Celeribacter indicus: one gene and its partners. The protein of the gene in region 3 interacts with the protein of the main gene of each other region in a pairwise test. Links are inferred from orthologs where the notes say so. Each region holds a gene or a part of one and is shown on either strand. Other genes may lie near its edges.

Region 1 (5,548 bases), 2.0 Mb from region 3 along the record:
CGAGGATCGCCTCGCGGGGAAAGCTCTTGAAAGCCATGCTCATCTGATGCGAATTGACCCAGCTGCCATTGGTCAGAAGAAAAATGACACCGCGGAAGATTGTCATCGTGCCCAGCGTGACGACGATCGGCGGAATGGAAAGTTTCCAGACGAAGAACCCGTTGATCGCTCCCATCAGCGCCCCGAGCCCAAGCGCCAGCGCGATGAGGACGGCCACCGGCACTCCGGGAAAGGACACGTTGATCAGTGCGCAGACCATCCCCGTCAGGGCGAGATTGGCGGCGACAGAGAGGTCGATGGACCTGGTGAGGATAACGACCATCTGGCCCAGGGCCAGAATGACAAGCGGCGCGGTATCGGTGAAGACGGCGACGAGGTTGCGCGGAGTGATGAATCCGGGAAAACGGCTCGCCACGCCGGCGAGCAACAGGAGGATCGCGGCCACGAGGATCGCCTCGCGGGATTTCAGGAGGCTCATGCGGCTTCTCCCTTTGGTGAAATGCCCGCCGCATGACGGACGAGGGTTTCCGGGGTCATGTCGTCGCCTTCCAGCTCCGCCACGATCCGCCCTTCGCGCATCACGATGATCCGGTCAGACATCCCGAGGATCTCCGGGATTTCGGAACTGACCATGATCACGGAAAGTCCTTCGGCGGCCAGTTCGGACATAAAATCATGCACGGCGGCCTTGGACCCGATGTCAATGCCTTTCGTGGGCTCGTCGAGGATGATGACCTTGGGTTGCGTCGCGAGCCATTTGGCGATCACCACCTTCTGCTGATTGCCGCCGGAGAGGCTGCCGACGGGTGTATCGAGCGACGCCGCACGCAGATCGAGGCGCTCCGTGTAGCGCCGCGCAAGGGCAAATTCCTCTGCCATCCGGGTGAAGCCGTTCCTCGAGAGGCGCGACAGTGAGGGCAATGTCACATTCTGGAAGATCGGCATGTCGAGGATCGCGCCCTGTTTGCCCCGGTCCTCAGGCACGTAGACGATCCCGGCGGCGATTGCATTGGCAGGAGACCGGATCACCCGCACCTTGTCCTCGATCCGGACGGCCCCTTTGGACGGGCGGGTCACACCGATCAGGCTTTGCATGAATTCGGATCGCCCCGCCCCGACGAGGCCGTAAAAGCCCAGGATCTCGCCCCGTCGCAGCGTAAACCCGATGTCTTCGAATTCGGTCGGATGACTGTAACCTGCGACGGTGAGAACGACCTCGCCGATCTCGGCGGCGCGTTTGGGATAGATCTGGTCGACAGATCGCCCGACCATCATCTTCACGAGTTCAGACTCGACCATCTCCGACATCTCGCCCGCTCCGATGAACTGGCCATCGCGAAAAACCGTATAGCGATCGGCGATCCGGAAGATTTCGTCGAATTTGTGGGAAATGAACAGGATGGCCTTGCCTTGCGCCTTCAACTGCTCGACGAGCGCGTAGAGTTCCTCGATCTCCTTGCGGCTGAGCGCGGCGGTAGGCTCGTCCATGACAACGACCCGAGCCTCGACCGACAATGCGCGGGCGATGGCGACAAGGTGGCGCGAGGCGATACCGAGATCCTTGAGGCGCACCTCCGCATCGATCCTGGCACCGATTTCATCGAGAATACGCTGCGCGCCGACATGCATGGCCTTGCGATCGATGAGACCGAATTTCCCTTTCGGCGCATGGCCGATAAAGATGTTCTCCGCAACGGAGAGCTCGTCGAAGAGCACGGTTTCCTGATGGATCGCCGTGACACCGGCCGCGGACGCCGCCTGCGCCGTCGCAAAACTCACTTCCTGTCCGTCCATGAGGATCCGCCCGCCGTCCGGCTGGTAGATGCCGGTCAGCATCTTGACGACCGTGGATTTGCCCGCGCCGTTTTCCCCGATCAGCGCGGTCACACGGCCCGCGAAAAGCTCGAGATCGACGCCGTCGAGCGCCTTCACCCCCGGAAAGGTCTTGGTGATGCCGTCGAGCGCGAGAACCGGCACGGCATTGGTCTGGTCTGAGCCCATGATCATAGCCCGTTGATACAATATATCTGCAATCAGGTGAGGCGGCGCCAATGGCCCAAAGGCGCCGCCCCCCTCTGGGACATCTCCGGAGTTAGAAGATGTCCTTGAAATCCGCGATGTTGGCCGCGTCATAGACGAAAGGATCGGCCATCGCCCCGGAGGTCGTGTCATCGAGCGTGACCTCGCCCATGCGCCCCATCGGAATGCTCGCGCCGGGCTCGGCGGTCGCGTCGCCCTTAGCAAGATGGTAGGCGATCATGGTCGCCGAATAACCGAGGTCGATCGGGTTCCAGATGGCGAAGGACTGGGACGCTCCGCTCTCGATCGCGCCCGCCATCTCCGAGGGCAGACCGAGACCGGTGACATTGACCTCGCCCACCTTTCCGGCATCCACGACGGCCTGCGCGGCGGCCACGATCCCCACCGACGTCGGCGCGATGATCGCGTCGAGATCGGGGTAGGACTGCATCAGGCCGGTGGCCTCACGATAGGATTTGTCGGCAAGGTCGTCGCCATAGACGGTCGCCACCACCTCGATACCCGGATAGTTTTCCATCGCCTTGTTCATCTCCTCGATCCAGATGTTCTGGTTGGTCGAGGTGGTGGTGGCTGACAGAACGGCGACCTCGCCGCCGTCCGGCAGGTGATCGGCCGCCAGCTTGATGATCATGTTGCCGATCAGCGGGTTCGAGGACGGGTTGAGGTGCATCTGACGGCCCTCTTCGGCCACACCGGAATCCCAGGAAATCACGGTGATGCCGCGCTGCATCGCCTTCTTCAGAGTCGGCACGAGGGCATCGGTGTCATTGGCGGACACGGCGATGGCGTCCACATTCTGCGCGATCAGCGAATTGATCACCTCGATCTGGCCTTCGGCGGTGGTATCCGTCGGACCGGTATAGATGATCTCGACATCGCCCAGCTCGCTGGCCGCCTCTTCGGCCCCTTTGGCCGCAGCTTCGAAAAAGCCGATGCCGAGGGCTTTCGCCACAAGGGCGATACGCATGTCTTCCGCGGATGCAGACCCGGCAAACAGCCCGGTCGCGACAGCCACGGAAGTCAGAAGTCTGGTCAGTTTCATGTGGAGTCCTCCCTGAATCTCCATGTTGCGCAGCGCCCGCCGATTGCGTCAGGACGCCGCCTCCTCCTCCCTCGCGCCCCCTGCGGGGGCCACGATGAGTCTGATATCCGCCGCTTCGATCATGGCGGCGGCGCGATCGCTGATCCCGTCATCGGTGATCAGCACGTCGATTTCCGAGAGAGGGCAGAGCACGAGGCTCGAACGGCTTTCGAATTTCGTCGAATCCACCAGCAGCACGATTTCATCCGCCTGCCCGATCAGCTTGTGTTCGGCCTGGATGAGGAGCGGGTCCGCCTCCATCACGCCAAGAGGCGCAACTCCTTGCGCGCCCATGAACATGCGCCGCGCATAGAAATTCCGCGTCACGTCATTGTCGAAGGGAGACAGCACGATGTTCTGCTCACGGTAGATCACGCCCCCCGAGATAAGCACTGAATTCTTCGAATTTTTCAGAAGATGTTCCGCGATAGGAAAGGAGTTTGTGAACACCTGGCAGCGGCGTGTCGCCAGCGGATGTACCATCTGGAACGTCGTCGTACCGCCATTGATGATGATCGGATCCCCATCCGCGCACAGGTCCACCGCCGCGCGGGCAATTGCCTGCTTTTGCTTGATGTTGATTGTTTCGTTCACCGCGAAGGTCCGCCCCGCCAGTCCGGGAAACGGGTTCGGCGCCAGAGCTTCCGCCCCGCCCCGCACCCGGCGCAGGCGCTTGGCGACATGCAATGCCGCGATATCCCGGCGGATGGTCGCCTCCGACGCGCCCGTGAGGCCACAAAGCTCCACCACCGTCACAACCGGCCGGTCCTGAACGGCAGACAGGATAATCTCGTGGCGTTCCTTTTCATGCATGGGTGTCCTCCTCTGAATTCAAGAGTGCCGCAGGGAAACGATCATTGTCAATCATATTATGTCATAAAAATCATTCTGCACCTGCATTATGATCGACAATGATCATTTATGATTGACAACAGCGCGCGCGCTGCACAGTGTTAACAGGCAATACGAAACTACCCATTATCTGAGGATCGGGAGGAGATCACCATGACATCCGCAACCTCGCGGCTTGCATCGCTCTGGGATGACGCCAAAGCGGAAACGATGAGCGAACCGGAGAAACTTCTGTACCGCTCCAACCTTCTCGGCTCGGACAAGCGCGTGACCAATTACGGCGGCGGCAACACCTCTGCGAAAGTCACGGAAATCGACCCGTTGACCGGTGAAGAGACCGAAGTTCTCTGGGTCAAAGGCTCCGGCGGCGACGTCGGCTCCATCAGGATGGACGGGTTCGCAACGCTCTACATGGACAAGCTACGCGCTCTCAAGGGCAAATATCGCGGCGTCGCGTTCGAGGACGAGATGGTCGGCTACCTGCCTCATTGCACGTTCAACCTGAACCCGCGCGCGGCCTCCATCGACACGCCCCTGCACGCCTATGTGCCGAAAAGGCACGTCGATCACATGCACCCGGATGCAATCATCGCCATTGCCGCCTCGAAGGATTCCAAGGCACTCACGCAGGAGATTTTCGGCGAGGAGATCGGCTGGCTTCCGTGGAAGAAACCGGGCTACGAGCTGGGCCTGTGGCTTGAGGATTTCTGCCTTAAGAACCCCGAAGCGAAGGGCGTCGTACTCGAGAGCCACGGGCTGTTCACCTGGGATGACGATGCGAAGGCCTGCTACGAGCTGACGCTGGAGATCATCAACAAGGCCATCGCCTATTTCGAGGAAAAGACGGCGGACATCCCGGCCTTTGGTGGTGCAATACACGAAAGCCTCGCCCCCGAGACCCGTCGTGAGGTGGCCGCGAAACTGATGCCCGTGATCCGTGGTTATGTTTCGGGCGCCCAGCATATGGTCGGTAATTTCGAGGACAGCGAAACGGTGCTCGAATTTGTCAACGCGAAGAACATGCGTGATCTGGCCGCTCTGGGCACCTCCTGCCCCGATCATTTCCTGCGCACGAAGATCCGGCCGCTGGTGATCGACTTCGATCCCGCGAAGAACAATATCGACGAGGTGCTCGACGGTCTCGACGCGCAAATTGCGGCCTACCGCGACGACTACGCAGCCTATTACGAGCGCTGCAAACACGATAATTCGCCTGCCCTGCGCGATCCGAATGCGGTCGTCTACCTGATCCCCGGCGTCGGCATGATCACCTTTGCCAAGGATCGCGCCACCGCACGGATTTCCGGCGAGTTCTACGTGAATGCGATCAACGTGATGCGCGGTTCCTCTGCGGTGTCCGAATATCGCGGCCTGCCGGAACAGGAAGCCTTCGACATCGAATATTGGCTCCTCGAAGAGGCAAAGCTGCAACGCATGCCCAAACCCAAGAGCCTGGCCGGTCGTGTGGCGCTCATCACTGGCGGCGCGGGCGGCATCGGGGCGGCAACGGCCGCACGCTATCTCACGGAAGGCGCCTGTGTCATGCTCGCCGACATCGACATGGAGGCGCTCGCC
Region 2 (5,668 bases), 240 kb from region 3 along the record:
GCGCGTCGGCATTGGTGATGTTGCCGTTATGGGCCACCGCCGCGCCGCCCATGGAAAACTCGCCGAAGAAGGGCTGCACGTCGCGGATCGCGGTGTTGCCCTTCGATCCGGCGGTGGAATAGCGCACATGGCCGATGCCGATGGAGCCGGGCAGGGTTTCCATCACCTCCTGAGAGGTGAAGTTGTCGCGCACATAGCCGAAGCGGCGGGCGGAGTGGAAACCCGCCTCCGGGTCATAGGTGACGATGCCGCCCGCTTCCTGCCCGCGGTGTTGCAGCGCGTGCAGGCCGAGTGCGACGAAGGAGGCCGCGTCGGTCACGCCGATCGCGCCGAAGACGCCGCATTCCTCCTTGAGCTTGTCATCGTCGAAAGGGTGAGACGGGGGCATTGTGCGCATCAAGCCGGGCTCCGAATCCATTGAGGATGTTTCGCCCCCCCTTTAAGCGCTATCGGACCGAGTGTCACGAAAGGATCACAGGGGACGGGATCACAACCGCGCGGTCGGCGCGTGTGGGCGGCGGACAGAGGTGGTTTCGCCCGCTTCCGGTGCAGGCCGGCGCCGGGCCGGTCCCCCCGGCGGGTCTGTTACTGCTCGATCGCGCAGGTCGCCACGAGCGCCTCGTAGCGCTGGGTAACCCAGCCGGGCGCGTCGTCGGGCAGCGTCTCGTCGAGCTTGTCGGAGGAGCGGGCAAAGACCTTTGCGGTGCGGGAATTCTCCAGCACCGGGATCGGATCGCCGGTGGACACGCGGTCCACGATCACCAGGGCGATGGCGACGAGGACGATCCCGCGCAGCACGCCGAAGAGGAAGCCGAGGCCCTGGTCGATCCCGCCGAGCGCCGAACGCTGCACCGCCGAGGAAAACAGCGGGGTGAACAGCGACACGACGATGAGCGCGAGGGCGAAGACCGCGAAGAAGCCGGTGATCACCGAGAGTTCGCAGGAGCCGGAGATGTAATCGCCGAGATAGGGCACTTCCTTGACCAGCGGCACGGCCTGCGGGGCAAAGATATAGCCGAGGATCGCGGCGACGATCCATCCCGCGATCGCCATCCCCTCGCGCACGAAGCCGCGGGAATAGGCGAGAAGGGCCGAGACCACGATGACCAGCGCGACGATGCCGTCGATGAGTGTGAAACCTTCCATTGGCCCTCTGCCTCTCTCTTTTCCTCTTGGACCGGGCCTAGCCCGCGCCGAAAACCTCGCCGACGAACCCGATCAGATCGCCCATCTGGCGGATATCCACGCCGCTCTTTTCGCCCGCCTTCGAGCGCGCCGGCATGATGGCCGATGAAAAACCAAGTTTTTTCGCTTCTTTCAACCTGTTTTCGGTCTGACCCACGGGACGCAGGCTGCCGGAAAGGGAAAGTTCCCCGAAAACCACACAGTCCTTCGGAAGTGCCGCATCCTCGCGCGCCGACAGGAGCGCGGCGGCGACCGCGAGGTCGGCGGCGGGTTCGGAGACCTTCATCCCGCCCGCGACATTGAGATAGACGTCGAGCCCGGCAAAGGGGATGCCGCAGCGCGCCTCGAGCACGGCGAGGATCATGGCCAGCCGCGATCCGTCCCAGCCGACCACGGTGCGCCGCGCCTGGGCATGCGGGGAAGGGGCCACAAGCGCCTGGAATTCCACGAGAACCGGCCGCGTTCCCTCGATCCCGGCAAAGACGACGGAGCCCGGCGCGGGCGTGTCGCGCTCCGACAGGAACAGCGCCGAAGGGTTCGTCACCTCGCTGAGCCCGTCGCCCGTCATCTCGAACACACCGATCTCATGGGCGGGTCCGAAGCGGTTCTTCACCGCGCGCAACAGCCGGAACTGGTGCCCGCGCTCGCCCTCGAAATAGAGCACGGTGTCGACCATGTGCTCCACCACGCGCGGCCCGGCGAGCTGGCCCTCCTTGGTCACATGGCCGACGAGCATCACCGAAACGCCGCGCGATTTCGCGAAGGTCACAAGCTCGTGTGCCGCCGCGCGCACCTGGCTCACCGAGCCCGGCGCGCTCTCCACATTGTCCGCCCACATCGTCTGGATGGAATCGATGATGACGAGATCGGGCGCCTCCGCCTCGAGCGTCGTGAGGATGTCGCGCAGGTTGGTCTCCGCCCCGAGCTTCACCGCCGCCTCGCCGAGCCCGAGCCGCTGCGCACGCATCCTCACCTGCGCCGCCGCCTCCTCGCCGGAGATGTAGATCACCTTGAGCCCCGCGCCCGCGAACCGCGCCGCCGCCTGCAACAGCAGCGTCGACTTGCCGATCCCCGGATCGCCGCCCACGAGGATGGCCGAGGCCGGCACCAGCCCGCCGCCCAGCACCCGGTCGAATTCCCCGAGCCCCGAGGAGGTGCGCGGCGGCGGCGCGTCCCTGGCCGACAGGTTCGACAGCGTGATCTCCCGGCCGCGCAGGCCGCCCAGCGTCTTGCCCGCCGGACCCGCCTGCGACAGCGGCTTCTCCTCGGAGATCGTGTTCCATTCGCCGCAGCCGTCGCACCGGCCCGACCATTTCGTCGTCACCGCGCCGCAGGTCGAACAGACGAAATTCTTCTGTGCCCTTGCCATGCCCGCCTCTCTTTTCGTTCTTGCTTCGTTCTAATCCGCCGTACCGGTCCCGCGCAAGCCCCGCGGCTTTTTGCTGCTGAAAATACTCAATCCGAGGCTCGCCAGCACGCAGAAGGTGAACAGGTAGAGCCCCCAGCCCACCTCCAGCCGCCCGACGCCGAGCCCCTTCGCCACGGTGATGTAGATCGCGACGAGGAACACATCCGCCATGCCGAGCCGCCCGAGGTGGAAGAGCCAGGGCTTCGCGCCCGCGGGCAGGCGCCCGGCGAGCAGCGCGTCGAGCGCGAGCACCTTCGCGACCGGGGCGATCATCGCGAAGAGGATCACCACCAGCGCGAGCGGGATGTCCTTTTCCCACAGGCTCGCGATCCCCGAGAGGACCGAGATCTCCGACAGGCGGAACAGCGGCAACAGCCCCGCCTTGAGGAGCGGTGCGGCCCAGGCGACGGGAAAGAGGAGGAGGAGCGACAGGTTGGCGAGGCGCAGCGGGGTCATCTCCGACAGATGGGCCCGGCGAGGCGGCGGCGCAAGCGGCTATCGCACCGCCGCACAAGCGGCTGGCGCACCGCCGCGCAGGCGGCTATCGCACCGCCGCGCAGGCGGCTATCGCAAAGTCTCGATCGGCCCTTCCGCGGAGCCGGTGATGAACTGGTGCAGATAGGGATCTTCGGCCGTGTCCATCTGCGACACCGGTCCGTGCCAGCGGATCTTGCCCCGGTGCAGCATCGCCACCTTGTCGGCGATGGCCCGCACGGAGGTCATGTCATGGGTGATCGTCAGGGCGGTGGCGCCCATTTCCGTCACGATCTCGCGGATCAGGTCGTTGATCACGCCCGACATGATCGGGTCGAGCCCGGTGGTCGGCTCGTCGAAGAAGATGATTTCCGGATCGGCGGCGATGGCGCGGGCGAGGCCCACGCGCTTCTGCATCCCGCCCGAGAGTTCCGCCGGGAAGAGGTCGGCCACGTCGGGGCCGAGCCCGACGCGGCGCAGCTTTTCCACCGCGATTTCCCGCGCCTCCGCCCTGGGCCGCTTGAGCGAGCCGCGCAGCAGGCGGAAGGCGACGTTCTGCCAGACCGGCAGGCTGTCGAACAGCGCCGATCCCTGGAACAGCATGCCGAAGCGCGCGAGGAAGGCGTCGCGGTCGCCGGTCCGCGTCACGTCCTCGCCATCCACGAGGATCGTGCCGCTGTCGGGGGTGATCAGGCCGAGGATACATTTCAGCATCACCGATTTCCCGGTGCCCGATCCGCCGATGATGACACAGCTTTCGCCCTTGGCGACGCCGAGGTTGACGCCCCGCAGGATGTCCTTCGGACCGAAGGATTTATGCACGTCCCGGAGTTCGATCATGTCGCGAAGAAGGCCTGTGTGAGAAGGAAGTTCGCCGCGAGGATCAGCACGGCGGAGGCGACCACCGAGCTTTTCGTGGCCTGCCCGACACCCTGCGCCCCGCGGCCCGACTGCATGCCGTAATAGCAGCCCATGAGGGTCGCGATCGTGCCGAAGGCCGCGCCCTTCACGAGGGAGGAGACGATGTCGGAGCTCTCGAGGAAATTGATGGTGTTCTTGAGGTAGGTGGCGGAGTTGAAGCCGAGCGACTGGGTGGAGACGAACCAGCCGCCGAACACCCCGATCACGTCGCCCACCGCCACCAGCAGCGGCACGGTCACGAGGCCGGCGAAGACGCGCGGGGCGGTCAGGTATTTCATCGGATGGGTGGAGAGGGTCACGAGCGCGTCGATCTGTTCGGTGACCTTCATCGTCGCGATCTCCGCGGCGATGGAGGAGGTGACGCGCGCGGCCATCATCAGCCCGACCATCACCGGCCCGAGTTCGCGCACCACGCCGAGGGCCACGATCTGCGGCACGACCTGTTCGGCGGAAAAGCGCGAGCCGCCGGCATAGATCTGGAGCGCGAGCGCCCCGCCGGTGAAGACGGCGGTCAGGCCGACGACGGGGAGCGAGAGGTAGCCCACATGCAGGAGCGCATGGAGGATCTCGCGCATGTAGATCGGCGGGGTGAGGATATGGCGCAGCGTCGCCAGCGCAAAGATCGTCACCCGCCCCATCGACGCGAGAGCGGAGAGCACGGCCCGCCCGAGGGCGGCGAGGAGGCGCGCGAGGAGCTTCATCCGAGATACCGCCGCTGGTAGCGGCGCCCGAGGGAGGTGAGGATCTCGTAGCCGATCGTGCCCGCGATCTGGGCGAGATCGTCCACCGTCTGATGCGCGCAGAGCAGGTCGAGCGAGCGCGGGACATGGTCGAGATGGGTGATGTCCACCGTGATCAGGTCCATCGAGACCCGGCCGACCAGCGGGCAGGGGGTGGTGCCGTCGAACATCATCGCCTTGCCGGAGATATGCCGCGTGATGCCGTCGCCGTAGCCTGCCGAAACGGTGGCGATGCGCGCGGGCGCCTCGGCGGTCCAGGTGTTCCCGTAGCCCACGGTTTCGCCGGCGGCCACGTCGCGGGCCTGGATGACCGGACATTCCACGCGCACGACGGGCCTCGCCTCCTCGAAGGGCAGGCCGCCATACATGCCGATCCCGGCGCGGACCACGTCGAAGTGATAGGCCGGGCCGAGCAGCACGCCCCCCGTCGCCGCGAGCGAGCGGCGCACCGGCAGGCCGTCGGTCATCGCGCAAAAGGCCGTGCGCTGCTGTTCGTTCATCGGGTGGTCGGGCTCGTCGGCGCAGGCGAGATGGCTCATCAAGAGGTCCGGCTTGGCCTTCATCACCAGGTCGCGCACCGCGTCCCATTCGGAGGGCTCGAGCCCGAGCCGGTTCATCCCGCTGTCGAGCTGGATGCCGAAGCCCGCGCCGGGAAGCGCCTCGAAATGGCGGGTGATCTGGTCGAGGGAATTGAGCATCGGGACGAGCGCCATGTCGGCCATCATGTCGGTGTCGCCCGCCATGTGGCCGCCGAGCACGCCGATCCAGGGCGAGGGGCCGACGGCCTGGCGCAGTTCGACGCCTTCCTCGGCGGTGGCGACGAAGAAGCTGTTCGCCCCCGCCTTTTGCAGCGCGCGCGCCGCCTTGCCGAGGCCGAGCCCGTAGGCATTCGCCTTCACCACCGCGGCGGTTTCCGTCCCGGTGCCGGAGCGGCGGTCGA
Region 3 (6,229 bases):
TATTCTTCGGCGCCCTCGATCCAGAAGCGTCTTTCCTGTGTCCACAAGTCGTCGGGCATGAGTCCCTCCCGTCTATCCGAGTTTGCTGAGCCCGTGCGCGGCCAGCAGGCCGAGGGCGATGGCGAGGCCGGTCCAGAGCTTGTCTTCCCTGTAGGCCTTCGGGAAGACCTCCGTGGCGAGCGAGGCGGCGACGACCCCGCCGGCAAAGGTGCGGATGATGGCCAGCGGCTGTTCCCCGACATTGGCCAGCGCGAGCTTGCCCGCCAGCGCCGCGAGGGCGAGGATCACCGCCGTTCCCGTCCAGATCGCGAGCACGCGGCTCCCCGAAATGCCGTCGGAGACCATGCCGCGCGCGCCACCCGCCGCCTCGGGCAGGTTCGACAGGAAGATCGAGCCCGCAAGCGAGGCCGCCATCAGCGGGTCCGCCCCGATCAGCGCCACGCCGAGCGCGAGATTCTCCGGAATGCCGTCGAGCGTGACGGCGAGCAGCAGCCCGCCGCCGCTCTCCGCGCCGAGATTCTTCATCACGTAGCGGTCCGCGAGGACGAAACAGACGGCGCCGCCCAAAAGTGCGGCGGCGAGCAGGGGGAAGGCGATCTTCTCGCTCGCGGGTTCGACGAGTTCGGACATGACCGACACGATGAGTGCGCCGCCCGCCAGTGCGATGAGAAACCCCTCGGTGCCCTCGGACGGCGGACGCCAGACACCCCAGAGCGCCCCGATCAGAAGTGCGGCACTGACGGCGGCGAGTATGGCGAGGGTCATCAACATGAACAGGCAACGCCGGCTGTGCATGCCGGGTTCCTCGCCGCGCGGCGCTCGGCTATGAAGGGGCATGAGCCAGATCCGCGAAACCGACCTCTATCTGCCCGTGAAGGCCTTTCTCGAAAGCCTCGGCTACGAGGTGAAGGCAGAGGTGAAGGACGCCGATGTCGTGGCGCTGCGCGACGGCGCGCCGCCGGTGATCGTCGAGCTGAAGACGGGGTTTTCCCTTCTCTTGCTGCAACAGGGCGTGGCGCGGCAGGCGCTGAGCGATCAGGTCTATCTCGCCGTCCCGCGCTGGCGGGGCCGGGCCGGCTGGCGGATGTTCAAGGGCAATCTGGGGCTGTGCCGGCGTCTCGGGCTCGGCGTGCTCTCGGTCGATCTCGCGACGGGCGGGGTGCAGCTCCATCATGAACCCGGCGCGACGCGGCCGCGCCGCAATGCGCGAAAGGCGCGGGGGCTCCTGGGCGAATTCGCCGCGCGGGAGGGCGATCCCAACCTCGGCGGATCCCGCGCCGGTGGGCGGGTCACGGCCTACCGGCAGGCGGCGGAGAAATGTCGTTTGCATCTTTCCGAACACGGTCCGACAAAGGGCGCGGCGGTCGCGCAGGCCACGGGCGTCGTGCAGGCGACGCGGCTGATGCGGGACAACCATTACGGCTGGTTCACGAAGGTGTCGGTGGGGATCTACGCGCTGACGGAAGCCGGCCGCGGTGCGGGTGGCGGCACGGCGGAGTGACCCCGGCACCGGCGTCCGCCCCGCGGTGCATTTTTTCGTTCACGCGCTGTTGACAGCCTCGGGAGCCCTGCCTAACTATGCGGCGTTATCACTCGCCACCAATGAGTGCTAACGTCCGATTTACCACCGTCCGACAGGGCGGCCCCGACAACTGAAACTGTGAGCGAAGGAGCCTCCAAGATGGCATTCAAACCGCTGCACGACCGTGTTCTGGTCGAACGTGTTGAAAGCGACGAAAAGACCGCAGGCGGTCTCATCATCCCCGATAGCGCGAAAGAAAAGCCTGCCGAGGGCAAGATCGTCGCCGTCGGCGAAGGTGCGCGCAAGGACAGCGGCGAGCTGATCGCGCCGTCCGTGAAAGAAGGCGACAAGATCCTGTTCGGCAAATGGTCCGGCACCGAAGTCACCCTCGACGGCAAAGAGCTTCTCATCATGAAAGAGTCGGACATTCTCGGCATCATCGCCTGAGACGTCCCCCTGAAAACCTTCAGATTGGAGTGAACAATGGCTAAAGACGTCAAGTTCGATACCGACGCCCGCAACCGCATGCTCAAGGGCGTCAACGTCCTCGCGGACGCCGTCAAAGTGACCCTCGGCCCGAAAGGCCGCAATGTCGTGCTCGAAAAATCCTTCGGCGCCCCGCGCATCACCAAGGACGGTGTGTCCGTGGCGAAAGAGATCGAGCTCGAGGACAAGTTCGAGAACATGGGCGCGCAGATGGTGAAGGAAGTCGCTTCCCGCACCAATGACGAGGCCGGCGACGGCACCACCACCGCGACCGTTCTGGCCCAGGCCATCATCAAGGAAGGCCTCAAGCAGGTTGCCGCCGGTCTCAACCCGATGGACCTGAAGCGCGGCATCGACCTCGCGACCTCCAAGGTCGTCGACGCGATCAAATCCGCCGCCCGTCCGGTGAACGACAGCGCCGAGGTTGCGCAGGTCGGCACCATCTCCGCCAACGGCGAGGCCGAGATCGGCCAGCAGATCGCCGACGCGATGCAGAAGGTCGGCAATGACGGCGTGATCACCGTCGAAGAGAACAAGGGCATGGAAACCGAGACCACCGTGGTCGAGGGCATGCAGTTCGACCGTGGCTACCTGTCCCCCTATTTCGTGACCAACCCCGACAAGATGATCGCCGAGCTCGACGACGCCATCATCCTGCTGCACGAAAAGAAACTCTCCTCGCTGCAACCGATGGTTCCGCTGCTCGAGCAGGTGATCCAGTCGCAGAAACCGCTCCTCATCATCGCCGAGGACGTGGAAGGCGAAGCGCTCGCGACCCTCGTCGTGAACAAGCTGCGCGGCGGCCTGAAAATCGCGGCTGTCAAGGCTCCGGGCTTCGGCGATCGCCGTAAAGCCATGCTTCAGGACATCGCGATCCTGACCGGCGGCCAGGTCATCTCCGAAGATCTGGGCATGAAGCTCGAGAACGTCACGATGGACATGCTCGGCTCGGCCAAGAAGATCACCATCTCCAAGGACGAGACCACCATCGTCGACGGCGCTGGCGAGAAGGCGGAAATCGAGGCGCGCGTCGCCCAGATCCGCACCCAGATCGAGGAAACCACCTCCGACTACGACCGTGAGAAGTTGCAGGAACGTGTGGCCAAGCTCGCCGGCGGCGTCGCCGTCATCCGCGTTGGCGGCATGACCGAGGTCGAAGTGAAAGAGCGCAAGGACCGCGTGGACGACGCGCTGAACGCGACCCGTGCGGCCGTTCAGGAAGGCATCGTCGTCGGCGGTGGCGTGGCGCTCGTCCAGGGTGCGAAGGCGCTCGACGGCCTCACCGGTGCGAACCCGGATCAGAACGCCGGTATCGCCATCGTGCGCCGTGCGCTCGAGGCGCCGCTGCGTCAGATCGCGGAAAACGCCGGTGTGGACGGGTCCGTGGTCGCGGGCAAGATCCGCGAATCCAACGACCTGAAATTCGGCTACAACGCGCAGACCGACGAATATGGCGACATGTTCAAGTTCGGCGTGATCGACCCGGCGAAAGTGACCCGCACCGCTCTGGAAGACGCGGCCTCCGTCGCCGGCCTGTTGATCACCACCGAAGCCATGGTCGCCGACAAGCCGGCCAAGGAAGGCGCCGGTGCCGGCATGCCCGACATGGGCGGCATGGGCGGCATGGGCGGCATGATGTAAGACTGCGGCGCGCCCTTCGGGGCGCGACGCGGGCACATCCCGCACCTGCCGGAAAAACGAGAGGGTCGCCCTTCGGCGGCCCTTTTCTCATTCGGGCCCGAAAGTGCCCGCTATTGCAGCAGATGGCGCGGATTTCCGCGGCAGGCGCGGCGATGCCCTGCCGCGGGCTTGCACGGCGCTCCGCCGGTCCGCAGTCTCGCAGAGACAGCCTTTGTCGGGATCCGCCATGCATCTGCGCGCCCTCTCCGCCGACGACGACCTGCCGCTTTCGATCCTGCTCGACAGCACGTTCGACGGGCCGCAGATGTATCGTTTCGCACGCGCGCTGCGCGGGGAGGGGGCGGTCGCGATGGAGCGCATTGCCTGCGAAGGCGGCAGGGTGCTCGGCTATGTCTGTTTTGCCCGGATGATCGTGCCCGCCGACTGGTGGGCGCTGTCGATTCTGGCGATCTCCCCCAGCCATCACAAGCGCGGGATGGGGCGCGACCTCGTCGCGCAGGGCCTGGACGACGCGCGGCGGGAACGGGCGAAAGCGGTGGTGGTGATCGGAGATCCGGCCTATTTCGGGCGGCTCGGGTTCTCCACGCTCGCCGCCTCGCGGCTCGAAACACCGATCGCCGCCCGGTTCACCGCGCTCTATCCGATCGCGCCGGGCACAGGCATGTCGTCACAACGCCTGATCTACCCGCTCGCCTACAGCCGGTTCGACGAACGCCTCGTGACCTGACGCGAGGCGCGCGCCGGTCAGGCGGCGGGGCCGAGCAGGCGGTTCACATGGCCCATCTTGCGACCGGGCTTTGCCTCCGCCTTGCCGTAGAGGTGGATCGCGACGGAGCCGTCCCTGGAGAAATCGGGAATGCGCGCGACATCCTCACCGATCAGATTGAGCATCTCGACGTTGGAATGCCGCTTTCCGTCGCCAAGCGGCCAGCCGGCGACGGCGCGGACATGTTGTTCGAACTGGTCGATGACACAGCCGTTCTGCGTCCAGTGGCCGGAATTGTGCACGCGCGGCGCGATCTCGTTCACCACGAGCCCGGTTGTCGTGACAAAGAGCTCCACTCCCATCACCCCGACATAATCGAGCGCGTTCAGGATCTTGGCGGCAAGAAGCACGGCGTCGGTCCGCTGGGCGGGGGTGAGGCGGGCCGGCACGGTGGTCTTGTGCAGGATGCCGGATTTGTGCACGTTCTCGCCCGGATCGAAACAGGCGACATCGCCGCCGAGCCCGCGCGCGGCGATCACCGAGACCTCGTGCGAGAAATCGACGAAGCCCTCGAGGATCGCGGAGGCACCGGCCATGTCGGCGAGCGCCGCCTGTGCCTCCTGCGGCGCGGCGATCCGCGCCTGCCCCTTGCCGTCATAGCCGAAGCGGCGGGTCTTGAGGATCGCGGGCGTGCCAATCTCGTCGATGGCCTCCACCAGGTCGACCTCGTCATCCACCGCGGCATAGGGCGCGACGGCGAGGCCCAGCCCGGACAGGAACGCCTTTTCCGTCAGCCGGTCCTGCGACACGGCGAGCGCCTTGCGGTTGGGGCGGATCGGCACGAGCGATTCGATGAGATCGAGCGCGGACGTCGGCACGTTCTCGAATTCGTAGGTCACCACGTCCACCGAGGCGGCGAAGCGGCGCAGCGCCTCCTCGTCCTCGTAGGGCGCGCGGACATGGGACTGCGCGACATGGGACGCCGGGCAGTCGCCGCCGGGCTCGAAGATGCAGGTCCTGAATCCGAGGCGCGAGGCCGCGACGGACAGCATGCGCCCGAGCTGGCCGCCGCCGAGAATGCCGATGGTCGCACCGGGCTGGAGGGGCTCAGTCATCGGCGGGCTCGTCGGGAATGGAGGCGGAAAGCGCCTCGCGCCAGGCGTCGAGCCGCGCACCCAGCGCCGGATCGGAGACCGCGAGGATGCCCGCGGCCATCAGCCCCGCATTGGCCGCGCCCGCCTCCCCGATGGCCATGGTGGCGACGGGAAAGCCCTTCGGCATCTGGACGATGGAATAGAGGCTGTCGACGCCCGAGAGCGCGCGGGTCTGGATCGGCACGCCGATCACCGGCACACGGGTTTTCGATGCCATCATGCCCGGCAGGTGCGCGGCACCGCCCGCGCCGGCGATGATCACCTTGAGCCCGCGTCCGGCGGCCTGCTTGCCATAGCTCCAGAGCCGGTCGGGGGTGCGGTGGGCGGAGACGATTTTCGCCTCGTATCCTATGCCCAGATCCCCGAGGATTTCCGCTGCGCGTTTCATGGTCGGCCAGTCCGACTGGCTGCCCATGATGATGCCGACATCGACGCTCACTTGGCTCTTCCTTCGTGCAATCCCGTGTTGGGGTGCACTTATAACGGCCCGCGAGGCTTACGCAATGATGTCGGGGGTGATCTGGTCCTCGATCATGGCGATCCGGTCCTTCAGCGCAAGCTTCTGCTTCTTCATGCGCTGGAGCCGGAGCGCGTCGAGATGGCCGGTCTCCTGCATCGCTTCGATGGCGGCATCGAGGTCGCGATGCTCGCGCCTGAGGATTTCGAGCTTCACCCGAAGCACGTCGAGATGATCCATTCGGTTGGACACGTTCATCGCGT

The links. The genes of interacting proteins can lie anywhere in the genome.
Region 1: the proteins of groL (region 3) and P73_RS08415 interact in binary tests that used the Escherichia coli proteins (3 or more experiments, as listed by UniProt). The link is inferred for Celeribacter indicus from one-to-one orthologs.
Region 2: the proteins of groL (region 3) and P73_RS17165 interact in binary tests that used the Escherichia coli proteins (3 or more experiments, as listed by UniProt). The link is inferred for Celeribacter indicus from one-to-one orthologs.

Annotation. Positions count from the first base shown.
Region 1 is NZ_CP004393.1:1,668,580-1,674,127, reverse strand. The notes cover bases 2,033-4,912. They hold P73_RS08415 (DeoR/GlpR family DNA-binding transcription regulator), read right to left. Parts: upstream 3,935-4,912; coding sequence 3,131-3,934; downstream 2,033-3,130. Other genes in these bases: P73_RS08410 (bifunctional rhamnulose-1-phosphate aldolase/short-chain dehydrogenase), read left to right, coding at 4,127-4,912; rhaS (rhamnose ABC transporter substrate-binding protein), read right to left, coding at 2,093-3,082. In the rest of the region: P73_RS08430 (ABC transporter permease), read right to left, coding at 1-478; P73_RS08425 (sugar ABC transporter ATP-binding protein), read right to left, coding at 475-2,007; more of P73_RS08410, read left to right, coding at 4,913-5,548. UniProt on the Escherichia coli protein: Represses ulaG and the ulaABCDEF operon. Two ulaR binding sites have been identified in each promoter.
Region 2 is NZ_CP004393.1:3,471,918-3,477,585, reverse strand. The notes cover bases 2,033-5,032. They hold P73_RS17165 (ABC transporter ATP-binding protein), read right to left. Parts: upstream 3,908-5,032; coding sequence 3,158-3,907; downstream 2,033-3,157. Other genes in these bases: alr (alanine racemase), read right to left, coding at 4,686-5,032; P73_RS17160 (MlaE family ABC transporter permease), read right to left, coding at 3,904-4,689; P73_RS17170 (paraquat-inducible protein A), read right to left, coding at 2,585-3,049; radA (DNA repair protein RadA), read right to left, coding at 2,033-2,554. Outside these bases: purF (amidophosphoribosyltransferase), read right to left, coding at 1-397; P73_RS17180 (CvpA family protein), read right to left, coding at 586-1,146; more of radA, read right to left, coding at 1,184-2,032; more of alr, read right to left, coding at 5,033-5,668. UniProt on the Escherichia coli protein: Part of the ABC transporter complex MlaFEDB, which is involved in a phospholipid transport pathway that maintains lipid asymmetry in the outer membrane by retrograde trafficking of phospholipids from the outer membrane to the inner membrane.
Region 3 is NZ_CP004393.1:3,711,448-3,717,676, reverse strand. Bases 1,350-4,327 are described here. They hold groL (chaperonin GroEL), read left to right. Parts: upstream 1,350-2,005; coding sequence 2,006-3,649; downstream 3,650-4,327. Other genes in these bases: P73_RS24545 (GNAT family N-acetyltransferase), read left to right, coding at 3,876-4,327; groES (co-chaperone GroES), read left to right, coding at 1,682-1,969; P73_RS18325 (DUF2161 domain-containing phosphodiesterase), read left to right, coding at 1,350-1,501. Outside these bases: P73_RS18335 (DUF4440 domain-containing protein), read right to left, coding at 1-59; P73_RS18330 (ZIP family metal transporter), read right to left, coding at 73-795; more of P73_RS18325, read left to right, coding at 836-1,349; more of P73_RS24545, read left to right, coding at 4,328-4,376; P73_RS18305 (5-(carboxyamino)imidazole ribonucleotide synthase), read right to left, coding at 4,394-5,470; purE (5-(carboxyamino)imidazole ribonucleotide mutase), read right to left, coding at 5,463-5,948; P73_RS18295 (YdcH family protein), read right to left, coding at 6,006-6,224.